Regions from separate parts of the Bradyrhizobium sp. B120 genome, predicted to be linked through region 2. Evidence: riboswitches for the same ligand, from Rfam matches in the RefSeq annotation. Region 2 holds a riboswitch; each other region holds the start of a gene.
The links. Region 2 has a riboswitch for cobalamin ahead of ACOIX3_RS39830 (TonB-dependent receptor). Riboswitches for the same ligand answer to the same signal wherever they lie in the genome.
Positions count from the first base shown of each region.

Region 1: it holds a riboswitch for cobalamin, as region 2 does, so the genes downstream of both, ACOIX3_RS14870 (DUF1636 family protein) here and ACOIX3_RS39830 (TonB-dependent receptor) in region 2, are expected to answer to the same signal.
Region 3: it holds a riboswitch for cobalamin, as region 2 does, so the genes downstream of both, ACOIX3_RS37560 (TonB-dependent receptor) here and ACOIX3_RS39830 (TonB-dependent receptor) in region 2, are expected to answer to the same signal.
Region 4: it holds a riboswitch for cobalamin, as region 2 does, so the genes downstream of both, metE (5-methyltetrahydropteroyltriglutamate--homocysteine S-methyltransferase) here and ACOIX3_RS39830 (TonB-dependent receptor) in region 2, are expected to answer to the same signal.

Region 1 is NZ_CP185242.1:3,275,128-3,278,648, forward strand. It holds gene ACOIX3_RS14860 (cobyric acid synthase) at 1-158, opposite strand, end outside; gene cobO (cob(I)yrinic acid a,c-diamide adenosyltransferase) at 170-823, opposite strand; cobalamin riboswitch at 860-1,076, shown strand; gene ACOIX3_RS14870 (DUF1636 family protein) at 1,169-1,543, shown strand; gene cobW (cobalamin biosynthesis protein CobW) at 1,540-2,574, shown strand; gene cobN (cobaltochelatase subunit CobN) at 2,574-3,521, shown strand, end outside.
Region 2 is NZ_CP185242.1:8,571,200-8,574,720, reverse strand. It holds gene ACOIX3_RS39830 (TonB-dependent receptor) at 1-1,442, opposite strand, end outside; cobalamin riboswitch at 1,605-1,803, opposite strand; gene ACOIX3_RS39825 (FecCD family ABC transporter permease) at 1,916-2,959, shown strand; gene ACOIX3_RS39820 (ABC transporter ATP-binding protein) at 2,956-3,521, shown strand, end outside.
Region 3 is NZ_CP185242.1:8,094,095-8,097,615, forward strand. It holds gene ACOIX3_RS37560 (TonB-dependent receptor) at 1-1,469, opposite strand, end outside; cobalamin riboswitch at 1,575-1,771, opposite strand; gene ACOIX3_RS37565 (CobW family GTP-binding protein) at 1,997-2,926, opposite strand; gene ACOIX3_RS37570 (amidohydrolase family protein) at 2,928-3,521, opposite strand, start outside.
Region 4 is NZ_CP185242.1:2,300,845-2,304,365, forward strand. It holds cobalamin riboswitch at 1,014-1,217, shown strand; gene metE (5-methyltetrahydropteroyltriglutamate--homocysteine S-methyltransferase) at 1,318-3,521, shown strand, end outside.

The DNA of each region.
Region 1 (3,521 bases), 3.8 Mb from region 2:
CCGCCGTCGACCGTCACAGCGGCGTTGTTCGACATGTTCTGCGGCTTGAACGGCAGCACGCGCAGGCCGCGTTGTCTGGCGGCACGCGCGAGGCCGGCGACGATGAGCGACTTGCCCACGTCCGAGCCGGCTCCCTGGATCATCAATGCGCGCGCCATGGCAATAACTGTCAGAACTCGACGCCCGGCTGGGCCTTGATGCCGGAGCGGAAGGGGTGCTTGACCAACGTCATCTCGGTGACGAGATCGGCGATCTCGATCAATTCGTCCTTGGCGTTGCGCCCGGTGAGCACGACATGCGTCATCGGCGGCTTCGATGTGGTCAGGAAGTCGACGACATCGGCGATCGCCAGATAATCGTAACGCAGCGCGATGTTGATCTCGTCGAGCACGACCATGCGCAGGCTCGGATCCGCGATCAGCTGCTTGGCCTTTTCCCAGCCGGCTTGCGCCGCCGCGATGTCGCGGGCGCGATCCTGGGTCTCCCAGGTAAAGCCTTCGCCCATCGCGTGGAATTGACAGAGATCGCCGAAATGCCCGGTGAGCAGGCGGCGTTCGCCGGTATCCCAGGCGCCCTTGATGAATTGCACCACGGCGCAGGGAAAGCCATGCGCCACGCAGCGCACGATCATGCCGAAGGCGGAGGAGGATTTTCCTTTACCGGCGCCGGTATGAACGATGATCAGGCCCTTTTCACCGCTTTTGGTCGCCATGATCTTGTCGCGGGCGACCTTCTTTTTCGCCATCTTGGCCGCATGGCGCGCATCCAATGAAGGGTCGGTGCCGACGGCGCCGTCTTCAGCGTCGTTTCCATCAGAAATCATCACGTTCCTTCGGCTTGACAAGTGCGAGGCCAGGACGAATGGTGACCCCGCGTTGGTTCCTGTCCTACGACAGGCGAAGAGGGAATGCGATAGGGCTCGGACCGCAAGGTTTGCCCGAAGCGCAGCCGCCCCCGCGACCGTGACCGGAGAGATGCCCAAGCCACTGATTCCCTGATGGAGTCGGGAAGGTGGGCATCACGGGAGAAATCCTACTCCGCAAGCCGGGAGACCTGCCGACGCAGTGTGTTTGAGACCGGCGGACGGGGTGTTCCGCGACGGGGAACGGACCTGTTCACGTCAGGTTCGTGTGCCTCATCGCTTCCCGCAGTCAATCCAGGAAGGGCGATGAGCGTTACACTTCATGTCTGTATCACCTGTCGCGCGGGCCAGACGCTCGCGGAAGGTGAGGTCGCGCCCGGTGCGCGCCTGCACGCCGCGCTTGTTGAGGCGGGTGTGCCCGATGACGTTAATCTAGTTCCCGTCGAATGCCTGTCGGCTTGCAGCCAAGGCTGCTCCGTCGCGCTCAGCGCGCCTGGGCGGTGGTCCTATGTCTACGGCCGCCTGTCCGCGGACAATGCCAAGGATGTGATCGCCGGCGCTACCGCCTATGCCGCGGCGCCTGACGGCATCGTGCCGTGGCGCAGCCGTCCCGAAATCTTTCGCAAGCAATCGCTTGCCCGCATTCCCCCCATCGCCGTCGTGCCGGAGGCCGCAGAATGACCACGCTCGCCAAGGTTCCGGTCACCGTCGTGACCGGCTTTCTCGGGTCCGGCAAGACGACGCTGATCCAGCACCTGATCCGCAATGCCAACGGCAAGAAGCTCGCGGTGCTGGTGAACGAATTCGGCAGCGAAGGCGTCGACGGTGACATCTTGAAGTCGTGTGCGGACGCCAATTGTCCGACCGAGAACATCGTCGAGCTCGCCAATGGCTGCATCTGCTGCACCGTCGCCGACGATTTCATCCCGGCGATGGAGCAGCTGCTCGCGCGCCCCGTGCGGCCCGATCACATCGTGATCGAGACATCCGGCCTCGCGCTGCCGAAGCCGCTGTTGAAGGCGTTCGACTGGCCGGAAATCCGCTCGCGGATCACGGTCGACGGCGTGATCGCGCTGGCCGATGCGGAGGCCGTTGCCGCCGGTCGCTTTGCGCCGGACCCGGCCGCGGTGGATGCGCAGCGCGCGGCCGACGACAATCTCGATCACGAAACGCCGCTGTCCGAAGTGTTCGAGGACCAGATCGCCTGTGCCGATATCGTGCTCCTGACCAAGGCCGATCTCGCCGGAGCCGAGGGGATCAAGGCCGCCAAGGCGCTGATCGCGGCCGAGATGCCGCGCGAGGTGCCGATGTTGCCCATCGTCGATGGCGCGATCGATGCCCGCGTGATCCTCGGCCTTGAAGCGGCGGCAGAGGATGACCTCGCGTCGCGGCCGTCTCACCATGACGGCGAGGACGAACACGAGCACAATGATTTCAACTCAGTGGTGATCGATCTGCCCGAGATCGCGGATGTCGATGCGCTGATCGCCTCGATCAAGGGGCTGGCGCGCGAGCAGAACGTGCTGCGCGCCAAGGGCTACATCGCGGTCGAGGGCAAGCCGATGCGGTTGCTGGTGCAATCGGTCGGCGAGCGGGTCAGGCATCAGTTCGACATGCCCTGGGGCGTGCGGGCGAGACAATCAAAGCTCGTCGTGATCGGCGAACACGGCGATATCGATGAAGCCGCGATCAGGGCGCGACTAGGTGTCTGATGCACGTCGTCTTCCGCGAGAGCCGTGGCCTTGAGGAGACCGCGACGCCAAGAGACCTCGGTCAGGATCCGGCCGATCTCGTGGTGTTGTCGTTTTCCGACAGCGATCTCGCTGCGTTCGCGGCCGGCTGGCGGCGGGGCCGTGCCGCATTGCCGTCGCTGCGGCTCGCCAATCTCGCGGAGCTGCGCCATCCGTTGTCGGTCGATACCTATATCGAGCGGACACTGTCGCAGGCGCGCGGCATCCTGGTGCGGCTGATCGGCGGCGAACCGTATTGGTCGTACGGACTGGCCGCGGTGCACCGGCTGGCGAAGGAACGTGGCATCGCCCTGGTGGTGCTGCCGGCGGATGGCCGCGACGATTTGCGGCTGGATGAATTCTCGACCCTGCCGGTCTCGACGCTGCGCCGCCTGAAGGTGCTGTCCGACAAGGGCGGCCCGGTTGCCGCGCAGGCCGTGATCGCGCAGCTGGCGCTGGCGTCCGGACTTTATGCCGGGCCGGTCGTCGGCGAGATCGATCTTCCCGAGATCGGGGTCTACGATTCGCGGCGCGGCGCCGTCGCGGCGCTGCCGGCATCGGATGGCCGGCCGCTTGTGCTGGTGACCTTCTATCGCTCCTACCTGGCGGCCGGCGACACGGCGCCGGTCGATGCACTGATCGATGCGTTGCGCGAAAGGGGATTTGATGCCCACGGCGTGTTCGTCACCTCGCTGAAGGCGGCCGGCGTCGCCGATTGGCTGCGCGCTCAATTCGCGCAATGTACGCCCGCCGCCATCGTCAATGTGACCGCGTTCTCTGCGGCGGGTGACGACGGCACGACGCCGTTCGATGCCGCATCGTGCCCGGTGTTCCAGGTCGCGCTGTCGACGGCGCGGCGCGAGGATTGGACCTTGTCGCTACGCGGTCTGTCGCCCGGCGATCTCGCGATGCATGTGGTGCTGCCGGAG
Region 2 (3,521 bases):
TCGAGCGGCGCCGCCTGTGTGTCGAACGCAAACGGCGCACTCGGATCGTAGCGATCGCGTGCCGACACGCTGGTGTTCTGGACGCGCGCGCCGTAGGAGAAGTCGGTTGTCGGCAGCAGGCCGATCGTATGCTGCCAGTACCCGGCCACGGTCTGCTGCTCGATATTGTAGATGTGGGTGGGATCGACGCCTTGATAGGCGCCACGCGCTTCGCGGAATGTCGAATCGTAATAGTCGATGCCGGTCAGGATCGTCGACGGCATGCCCAGCATCACGTTCTTGACGCTGAGCCGCGGCGTGATCGACCAGGTCTGCAGCGCGGCATCATTGTAGGTCGAGGCGAAGCTGATGGTCGGCACGGTGCCGAAGAAGCCGCTTTGCGTCTCGCGCTGGCGCCAGCCGCCGTCGACGATGAGGTCGACGCCATACATCAGCGTCTTGGTGAAGCCGGTGGTGACGCTGGCGGTCTGCTGGTTGGCATAGTCGAAGGGTGTCGCGGCGCCGCGGCGATCGGTGAGCAGCTCGTTGACGCCGATCGACGGATCGACCAGCCGTCCGCCGGGCAGGCCGAGCTTCTGGTCGCTGCCGGTGACGGTGAGGAAGGCGGCGAGATCCGATGTCGTGTAGTTGACGTTGCCGACGGCGTTGCGCTGGTCGAGCGCGTTGTTGACGCGGTAGCCGTCGGACTTGATGCCGTTGCCGTAGAACGAGGTCGACCACGGGCCCGCATTGAGCGCTGCGGAGACCGCGGCCATGCGGGTGTTGAACGAACCGAAACCGCCTTCGGCCCGGATCGTGGCCGGCGGACCGCCGGCGCCGGTCTTGGTGATGATGTTGACCACGCCGCCCACCGCGTTGTCGCCGTAGAGCACCGCGCCGCTATTGCCGCGCGTGATCTCGATGCGCTCGATCGAATCGAGCGGGATCGTAGTGAGATCGAAGCCGGCCTTGTCGACGTCGTTGAGGCGTCGGCCGTTGAGCAGGAACAGGGTGTTGTCGGAGGCGAACGCGCCGAAGCCGCGCAGGTCGACCGCGGTCTTGGCGCCGTTCGGCCCGCCGTAAAGCGTTTGCAGCTGCACGCCGGGTACCTGCGCGAGAATCTCGGGCAGCGATTGCACCGGCGAATGCGCGATGTCGTCGGCGGTGATCACGGTCGAGGAAGAGCCGACGATGCCGGCGAACTGCCGGCCGCCGCCACCTGTGCCGCCCGTTCCGGTGGCCGGTCCAGTCCCTGTCGTGCTCGATCCTGCTCCGCTGTCCACATTGTTGCCTTGCGTGGTGCCCGGCGCCGGGCGGCGCGGCGCCCGCGCTTCGTCAGCGCCCGGCTTGGCGCGCGTCAAATTCTGGTCGCCGGGTCTGGTGATTTCGATCGCCGGCAGCTGATTGGGAGAGGGCGCCTGCTGCGCCCGTGCGGTCGAGGGAACGATTGTCGGCGCAATCATCGTCGACGCGAGCAAAAGCGCGCGGCGGCGCCGGGGGGAAGAGTTGGAGAACATCTAAGTGAGACCTCGGTAACGTCAGTGGCACGTCACCGCGAACCAGTCTCACCATGCGCTCTCGCATCAGGTGAAGCTCATGCCTGTACTCCCCGACCGGCATCTTCGCGTGTGACCACGGCTGACGGCAGGTCTCCTGGCTCGCGGGTCGTTACCCTTCGTCGCCTTCCCAGGACCGAGATTCCCAGTGGCATCTGACGAAGGATTCACCGCATACAGTTGCGGGGGCAGCCGCGGCGTTGGGGAAGTTTCCCCGCACCGCATTCCCTTTTCATCTCGTGAAAGAACCGTCATGTTCATCTAGGGTTCGGCTCGGCAGCAATGTCAACCCGGCGGACGTCGGGCAGCGGTCGCGCGGCTACGGTTTTTGGCGGGTGTCGCTTGCCTGCCACGGCGATCGCTGTAAGAGCATGGATCCAATGAGCGTGCAGGATTTTACCTTGGCGGCCGAGGTCGCGGCGCGGCGCCGGTGGAGCGCCACCGCGGCGCTGCTCGCGCTCGTGGTGCTGCTGCTGGTGCTCTCGCTCGGCATCGGGCCGGTGCGGCTGTCGCCGCTTGCGGTGATCGAGGCGCTGTTCGGCGGCGGCAGCGACGTGGCGCAGGTGATCGTGCGCGAGATCCGGTTGCCGCGCACCATTCTGGCGTTCGCGATCGGCGGTATTCTCGGGCTATCGGGTGCAGCGCTGCAGGGACTGCTGCGCAATCCGCTGGCCTCGCCGTCGCTGTTCGGCGCGCCGCAATCGGCGGCATTCGGCGCGGTGCTGGTGATTGCGCTGGGCCTCGCCGATGTGCGGTCCTATGCACTGCCGGTGGTGGCGATCATCGCCGCGTTCGCCTCGGTGTTCGCGCTGCTCGCGATCGCCGGCCGGAATGCCGGGCTGCTGATTCTGATCCTCGCGGGACTCGCGATCTCGAGCTTTGCCGGAGCTGCGACGGCGCTGGTGATGAATCTCTCCAGCAATCCGTTCGTGGTGCTGGAGATCGCATTCTGGCTGCTCGGCTCGCTGGAGGACCGCAGCTTCCAGCACGTGGCGCTGGCGCTGCCCTTCATCATCGCGGGCGCGGCCGTCCTGCTCAGCCAGGCGAACGCGTTCCGCGCGCTGACGCTCGGCGAGGAGGCGGCGCAGAGCCTCGGCGTCGATGTCGGACGCCTAAGGTTGCTCGTGATCGCGGGGACTGCGCTCGGCGTCGGCGGCGCGGTCGCGGTGTCAGGCACGATCGGCTTCATCGGTCTCATTGCGCCGCATCTGATGCGCCCTCTGATCGGTCACGATCCGGCGCGTTTGCTGGTGCCGAGCGCGCTCACCGGCTCGGCGCTGCTGCTCGCGGCCGATATCGCGGTGCGCATCATCCCTTCGACCTCGGACATCAAGGTCGGCGTGCTGACCTCGATCATCGGCGTGCCGTTCTTCCTCTATCTGATCATGCGCGAACGCCGCGCGCTCGGCGGAGGCGTGGCATGACGCTGCTGTCCGCCACCGCGCTCAACGCCTCGCTCGGCAGCCGCGAAGTGCTGCACGATGTTTCGCTATCGCTGGAAGCGGGCCATCTGGTCGCGCTGGTCGGCCCGAACGGCGCGGGCAAGACCACGCTGCTGCGCGCGCTGGCCGGGCTGATCCCCTCCGACGGCGAGATCAGGATCGGCGGCGACGCGCTGGCGTCGCTGCCGCTGCGCGAGCGGGCGAAGCGTTTCGCGTATCTGCCGCAGGGGCACATGGTGCATTGGCCGCTGCCGGCCCGCGATATCGTGGCGCTCGGCCGCTATCCACATGGCGCGACCGATCCGGCGCGGCTGTCGCCGAAGGATATCGAGGCGGTGCTGCGGGCGATGCAGGCGGTCGACGTCACCGAGTTCGGCGATCGCCGCGTCACCGAGCTCTCCGGCGGCGAGCGCAGCCGGGTCGCACTGGCCCGGGTGCTGGCGGTGGAGGCGCCGGTGATCCTCGCCGACGAGCCGACCGCCTCGCTCGATCCGCGTCACCAGATCGACGTGATGCAGAAGCTGCGCAACGTCGCCGACACCGG
Region 3 (3,521 bases), 480 kb from region 2:
CCGGTGACGAGCGACAATTGATCGGTCAGCGACAGCCGATCTTCGGCGAACAGCGCGTATTGATTGACGATCGCGTTGAAGCCCGGCGTCGTCGCCGTGGTCGTCGCGAAGAACGATCCGGGATCGAACACGTAAGGATTGACCGACGACGCGCCGCCATAGGGCGAATTGTTGGTGTGGGTGAAGTCGATCCGGTTGACGTCGAACCCGGCAACGAACTGGTTGGCAAGTCCGAAGACGTGACCGCTGAAGGTCGTATCCATCCGGTTGCCGAGTTGCTTCTGGTCGTGGAAGATCTCGATGTAGCTGGAGCGGTCGATCAGCTGGGTCTTCGGATTGAAGGTGTAGTTTTCGATATCGCGCCAGTGCCGCTCGCTGGTCAGATAGTACAGCGTGTTGTTGATCTTGACGCCGTCGGCGACGTCCCACTCGGTCTTGAACTGGGTCCAGCTGTCCTGATAGCGGATCGCGCTGTCCAACGCGTTGTAGTTCTTGAAGCGCAGCACGTCCTGGATCGAGCCGTTGATCAGCGGCGTGCCGAAATAGCGCGATGGGCTGCGGTCGCCATAATCCTCTGACAGCGTGAAGGCGAGATTGTCCGATGCCTGCACCCGCACGGCGGCGGAGACCACCGCATTCGAGGTCTTGTCGCGATCGACCCAGCCGTCCGACATGTTGCCGGTGGCGTTGATGCGGTAGGATACATTGGGATTGATCGGACCGGTGCTGTCGACCGAGAGCCGCCGCGTCATGTTGCTGTCGAGCGAGACTTCGGCCTCGTTGTAGGGCGTGCCCTGCGGCTTCTTCGGAATGACGTTGATGACGCCGCCGATCGCGCCTTCGCCGTACAGCACCGAGGCCGGACCGCGCAGCACCTCGATGCGTTGCGTCGACCAGGTGTCGTAGGGGAACGTCAGGGTGCCTGAGCCGATATAGAAGCGTGTGCCGTCATACAGCGTCATCACCGAGTTGCTGCCGGCAAAGCCGCGGGTGCTGAACGACAGGCCGCCATTGCCGGGCGCCGGCGTTGCGATGAACCCGGCCGCATTCTGGGTGACGGCATCGAGCACATTATGCTGGCCGCGTTCGGCGATGGTTTGCGACGTGAGGATCTCGACGCTGGCTGGCGTCTGCAGCGGCGTCAGGTTGAGACGACTGCCGGTACCTCCCTGCGCGGAGGCATTGAGCGTCGGCGATGCCGATCCCGATGCGCCCGACGCCGCGGCGCGCGGCGCGCCAGCGGTTGCCGCCGCCGTTGCAGCTCTGGCGCGCGGCCGCGATGCAGCGGCGGGATTGCTGCTTCGCGCCGCAGGCTTGGGCTTTGCGGATGTCGAGGGCGAGACCTCGACCGGATCGAGCGTCGTGGGTGGAGCTGTTTGTGCTGACCCCTCGGCCGGCAGCAGCAGCGATGACAGGGAGCAAACGAGACCGAGGCGCCAACGGCGCGCGGCGGGAGAAGACGGAGACATGAAAGGACTCGCGGTAACGTGGCACGTCACCGCGAACGCGGACTGGCGCATTGCCCCAAAGGCAGTGCTCCGATCCCACCAGGACGCCCCCGCCCGATGTGCTCGCGTGTGACCACGACTGACGGCAGGTCTCCTGGCTCACGGGTCATCGCCTGTCGACGCCTTCCCGGACCTGACAGCCCAGTGGCAAATTGACGAAAGGCTCGCCGTTTACAGTTGCGGGGACAGCTGCGGCATTGGGGTTACCCTCGCACCGCATTCCCTTTTGATCCCCGAAGGGAACCGTCGACAGAAACGATAGGTGGTGCGGGATGGGCTGTCAATTCGATGCGATTGTCGCACACATGCTTTGCGGGATGGTGCTGCGGCGATGACACAGCGACATCCGCGGCTGACGCGGAGAGGTAACCCGTCATCCTGAGGAGCGCGGCACGCGCGTCTCGAAGGATGCACGGCCACCAGCCGGGCCATCGACCCTTCGCGACGCGCTTCGCGCTCCTCAGGGTGACGGGAAACGCAAGCTCGCATCACTCAAGGTCGACGCATCCCTGCATCACCTCATCGATCTCGGCCCGCGACAGAGCGCCCATCTCGGCGATGAAAACGATTCGCGTGCGTGGCACTCCCGGTGCCGGCACACCGCCGGCAGCCAACGTCGCGCGGCCGCCGGCGAGTTGAAATACCGTCAGCCGTCCCGGCTGCTCGACCGTCTCGAACAATCCCTTCGCGCGCGCCAGCTTCGGCGCCAGTCTGCCGATCGCCTGCTGCAAGCGCGGCAGCGCTACCTTCCGCTCCGAGGTCCAGCTCAGCGTCTCGAACCGATCGGCTACCGGTCGTCGCGGCGCGGTCTCACGCGGCGCCGGCACCTGATCGAGGTCCGCGGGAAACAGCAGCGCGGCCGGCACCTCGCCATGCAGGGCATCGACGACCACGGCCGCCGGACGCACGGCCCGCACCGCATCGCGGATCGCCGCGCACGCGGTTGTATCGGCCAGATCGACCTTGCTCAGCGCCACCACATCGGCCGCGCGCAGCTGCGAGCGCAGCAGCGCATCGTCCAGCATCGCCGCGGGCTGCGTCGCGTCGACCACGCACAGCACCGTCTCCAGCGGTGCCTCCTTCCAGATCACGGGATCCATCAGGTTGCGCACGATGTCGGCGGGATCGGCGATCCCGCTGGTCTCGATCACGATGAATTCGGGACGCGGATCCCGCCGCAGCAGGCCAGCGAGCGTGCGCAGCAGATCGCCTTCCAGCGTGCAGCAGATGCAGCCATTGCTGAGGCTGACCACGCCGTCGCTGGCGCCGGCGATCAGCTCCGCGTCGATGTTGATCGCGCCGAAATCGTTGACCACGGCGGCGATGCGCCGGCCTTGCGCATGCGCCAGCAGATGGTTCACGACCGTGGTCTTTCCCGCCCCGAGAAAACCCGCGACCAGCAGGATCGGGACCGGCATCTTAGCCTCCGGCAACCGGCCGGCGCACCGGCCGGCCCGGCCGTGCCGCGACGTCGAGGACGCCATCATTGATCAGCGGCTGGCCGCTGACCACGAGATGCCGCACGCCTTCCGCCGGGCGGTTCATCGCGGAGAAGGTCGCGCGGTCGCTGAGCGTCTCGAAGTCGAACACCACGACGTCGGCGTCGGCGCCGACCTGCAGCCTGCCCTTGGCGCGCATCGCCGGCGTGCTCGCGGACAGAATCTCGGCCGGGATCAGCGCGCATTTGCGGATGCCCTCGAGCAGCGACACCTTCCGGCGCTCGCGCACCCATTCGCGGATGAAGCGGGTGAAGCAGCCGGCCGAACGCGGATGCGAGGTGGCATCATCAGGCAGCGGCCATGCGTCGCCGGTGTAGGGGCGGCCGTCCGACAGCGTCCACGGCATCGCGTCGGACGCGATCGCACCGCCTGGATACAGCACCGCCATGTCGAGCAGATCGCGATGATGCGCGTTGTTCTCGATATCGAGCACATGCCACAGCACCAGCGTCGAGGGTTCCGCGGCCTGCGCCGCCAGCAGCTCCTCGCGGCTACCGAAGCGGTGACCGTCGGT
Region 4 (3,521 bases), 2.9 Mb from region 2:
CAGCGCAGGCGAACGCCTTCCCGCCACGTTCCCGGCGGCGATTGGGAGAAGGTGTACCGCCATTGAACCGTTCGGGTCGGTGTCGTTGCCGACAACGTCGGCGTTCGATCCCTGCCATGCCTTTGGGCACTTGCAGCCAAGGCGTCCATTGCGGCGTCTTGGCGCTCCTTCGCGGCCATGGGGCGCTCCTGGAGTTTCGAGGGTGATCGGTTGTGCTTGGCACTCTACGGGCCCACAACGACGCGAAGTCGCTTTTCAGCACCGAGCATTTGGAATAGATGCCAAGGAAGTTCACCCCTCGAGCAGGCGGATGAGACGGCGTTTCTCGCTGCGCACGCGCGATGGCAGGTTTATCGGCCCGTCATTTATCGACTTTTCGTAAGCGGGTAGGGGGCGTCGAGCCGTGCTAGTTTCGGCTTGAGCTGATCAATAGTTTCGCGAGTATCCGTCTAACGGGTTGACGCATAAGCGGCCTTATCATCCATTCGAACAGACCGACCGCAAAGACGCCAACAGAAAAGACGCCTAGGGCACTCCAAACAGCCATTTTCATTGCGGGCCTCTCTGTTCTTGTTAAGGCGGTTCGACATGCTTGCTTAGGCAGTATCGCCAAGAAAGACCAACGTGACGCCTGCCAGAATTGGCTGGCATCGTAAGACAATATGCTCGCTGAGTATGCTGTTGGAGTTCGCATATGTCCTGCGCTTGCCAACGCCGATCCTTGGTTGTTGGTGGAGAAGGCAGACGCAGGGTCGCGTTCTTGATGAACCGTAGCTGACTCACATGAAGACCGTCTGCTCGACGCAATAGCCCTCATCGCGCAGGCCGCATTTGTCTCTTGCACAGATCTGACGCGCGGCTTCAACGTCAACGCACCATTTGATATGGTCATTGTGATATTCATGATTGCAGAGCGGCTTCTACATCGAGATCCATGGTGGAGGCGGACCATCATTCGCATAAGAGAGGCCACAACATTTAATTTGAGAGGTTGACGGAAGAGCTCTCTTGCCGATAATCCAAGTCGTCGAGGTTCTCCGGGTCCCACTTGATCCGGAGCTAAGAGGGAAGCCGGTGCCAATGCCGGCGCTGCCCCCGCAACTGTGAGCGGAGAGCCGCTGTCCAACAGAGTCACTGAAGCCTGCGCGGCTTCGGGAAGGCCGGACAGCGGCGATGACCCGCGAGCCAGGAGACCTGCCCCGGCAGTATATTCGTCCACGGGCGGGGTGCCCCGGTGGTGCGCCAAGCAGCCGTCGCTCGCGCGACTTCCCTGCCTGCGTCCGCCATGGCCTTTGCCCCCAATATGGGGTTAACGCTATGTCTCTTCTCTCGCTTCCGGTTGCCACGCTCGGAACGCCGCGCATCGGTCCAAGGCGCGAGCTCAAACTCGCGCTCGAAAGCTACTGGGCAGGAAGAGTCAGCGAACAGCAGTTGCTCGAGGACGCAGCTGGCCTGCGTGCTGCGAACTGGGCTCGCCAGACATCCCTCGGTGTCACTGTCATTCCGTCGAACGATTTCTCGCTGTACGACCAGGTGCTCGACACCAGTGTCATGGTTGGCGCCATCCCGGAAATCTACGTGCCGAAAGCCGGATCCGCTTCGCTGGAGACGTACTTCGCCATGGCACGCGGTTCACAATGCGACGGGCAGGATGCGAGTTGCGGTCACGGACCGCGCGCGTATGGCGCACCCGCGCAGGAGATGACCAAGTGGTTCGACACCAACTACCACTACATGGTCCCGGAATTTAACCGCGGACAAACGTTCAGCCTGTCCTGTCGCAAACCTATCGATGAGTATGAGGAAGCCAAGGCACTTGGCTTTCAGACTCGCCCAGTCCTGATCGGGCCGGTCACATTCTTAAAGCTCGGCAAGAGTGCGGATCCTGCGTTCCAGCCACTGTCACTGCTGGATGACCTGATACCGGTCTATATCGAGGTTTTGCAGGAATTGGCTAAACGCGGGGCAAACTGGGTTCAGTTTGACGAGCCCTGCCTCGTCCTCGATCTGGATGAGAGCTCGCGAAAATCCTTGCTCCATGCCTATGACCGGCTCGCAAAGGAGGGGCCGGCCATCAAGATCATGGTAGCGAGCTATTTCGGCGACCTCTGCGACAATCTGGACACCGCCTTGCGCCTGCCTGTCGCCGGGCTGCACCTCGATCTGGTTCGCGCGCCACAGTTATTGGACGAGATCATTGCTGGCAGCCGGAATGATCTCGTCATGTCGCTCGGCGTCATAGACGGCCGCAATGTGTGGCGGTCGAACTTGTCGGCGCTCCGCCAACGGCTGGATCCCGCAATCGCGAAGCTCGGCAAGGATCGCGTCCAGATCGCCCCATCCTGCTCGCTGCTTCATGTGCCGGTCGATGTCGAACTCGAGACGGAGCTCGCTTCCGACGTTAAGACCTGGCTTGCTTTCTCGGTTCAGAAGATGCGCGAGCTTGCGACCTTGGCGCGGGCACTCGCAGGCGACCAGAATGTTGCGAAAGCTCTTGCGGAATCCGAGCGTGCCGCGTCCATCCGCCGCACTTCGCCGAAGATCCGTGATCCCAATGTCGCCGTCCGACTCGGAGCGATTAACCGGACCATGCGCGGGCGCGCCAGCCCATTTGCCAGTCGTGCCGAGATCCAACGCAAGCGCTTCGGACTACCGGCTTTTCCTACCACGACGATCGGATCGTTTCCGCAGACCACTGCCGTCCGGAATGCCCGTGCGGCGCATGCGCGAGGCTCGATGAGCGACGAGCAATACGACAAGTTCCTCAAGGAAGAGACGGCGCGCGCCGTACGTTGGCAGGAGGACATCGGTCTGGACGTGCTCGTGCATGGCGAGTTCGAGCGAAATGACATGGTGCAGTACTTCGGCGAGCAACTCGCCGGCTTCGCATTTACGAAGAACGGTTGGGTGCAATCCTATGGCTCGCGCTGTGTCCGGCCGCCGATCCTGTTTGGCGATGTCTCGCGGCCGCAGCCGATTACCGTAGACTGGTGGCGCTACGCACAATCACTAACCAAGAAACCGATGAAGGCGATGTTGACCGGACCGGTAACGATCTTGAACTGGTCGTTTGTTCGCGACGATATTCCCCGAAGCGAGGTCTGCCGTCAAATTGCGCTCGCGATCCGAGACGAAGTCGGCGATCTCGAGAATGCTGGTGCGACCATGATCCAGATCGACGAAGCTGCCCTGCGCGAAGGATTGCCATCGCGTCGATCGGAATGGCCTGCTTATCTCGAATGGGCCGGCGACTGCTTCCGCATCTGCTCATCGGGCGTCGCCGATCAAACCCAGATCCATACCCATATGTGCTACTCGGAGTTCAACGACATCATCGATGCAATTGCTGCAATGGACGCGGATGTCATTTCGATCGAGACCTCGCGCTCGAAAATGGAACTGCTTGACGCGTTCAGGAGCTACAAATATCCAAATCAAATCGGGCCAGGCGTGTACGACATCCATTCTCCACGCGTTCCCGAGACGGGCGAGATGAAGGAGCTCATGGCGCTGGCTCGGAA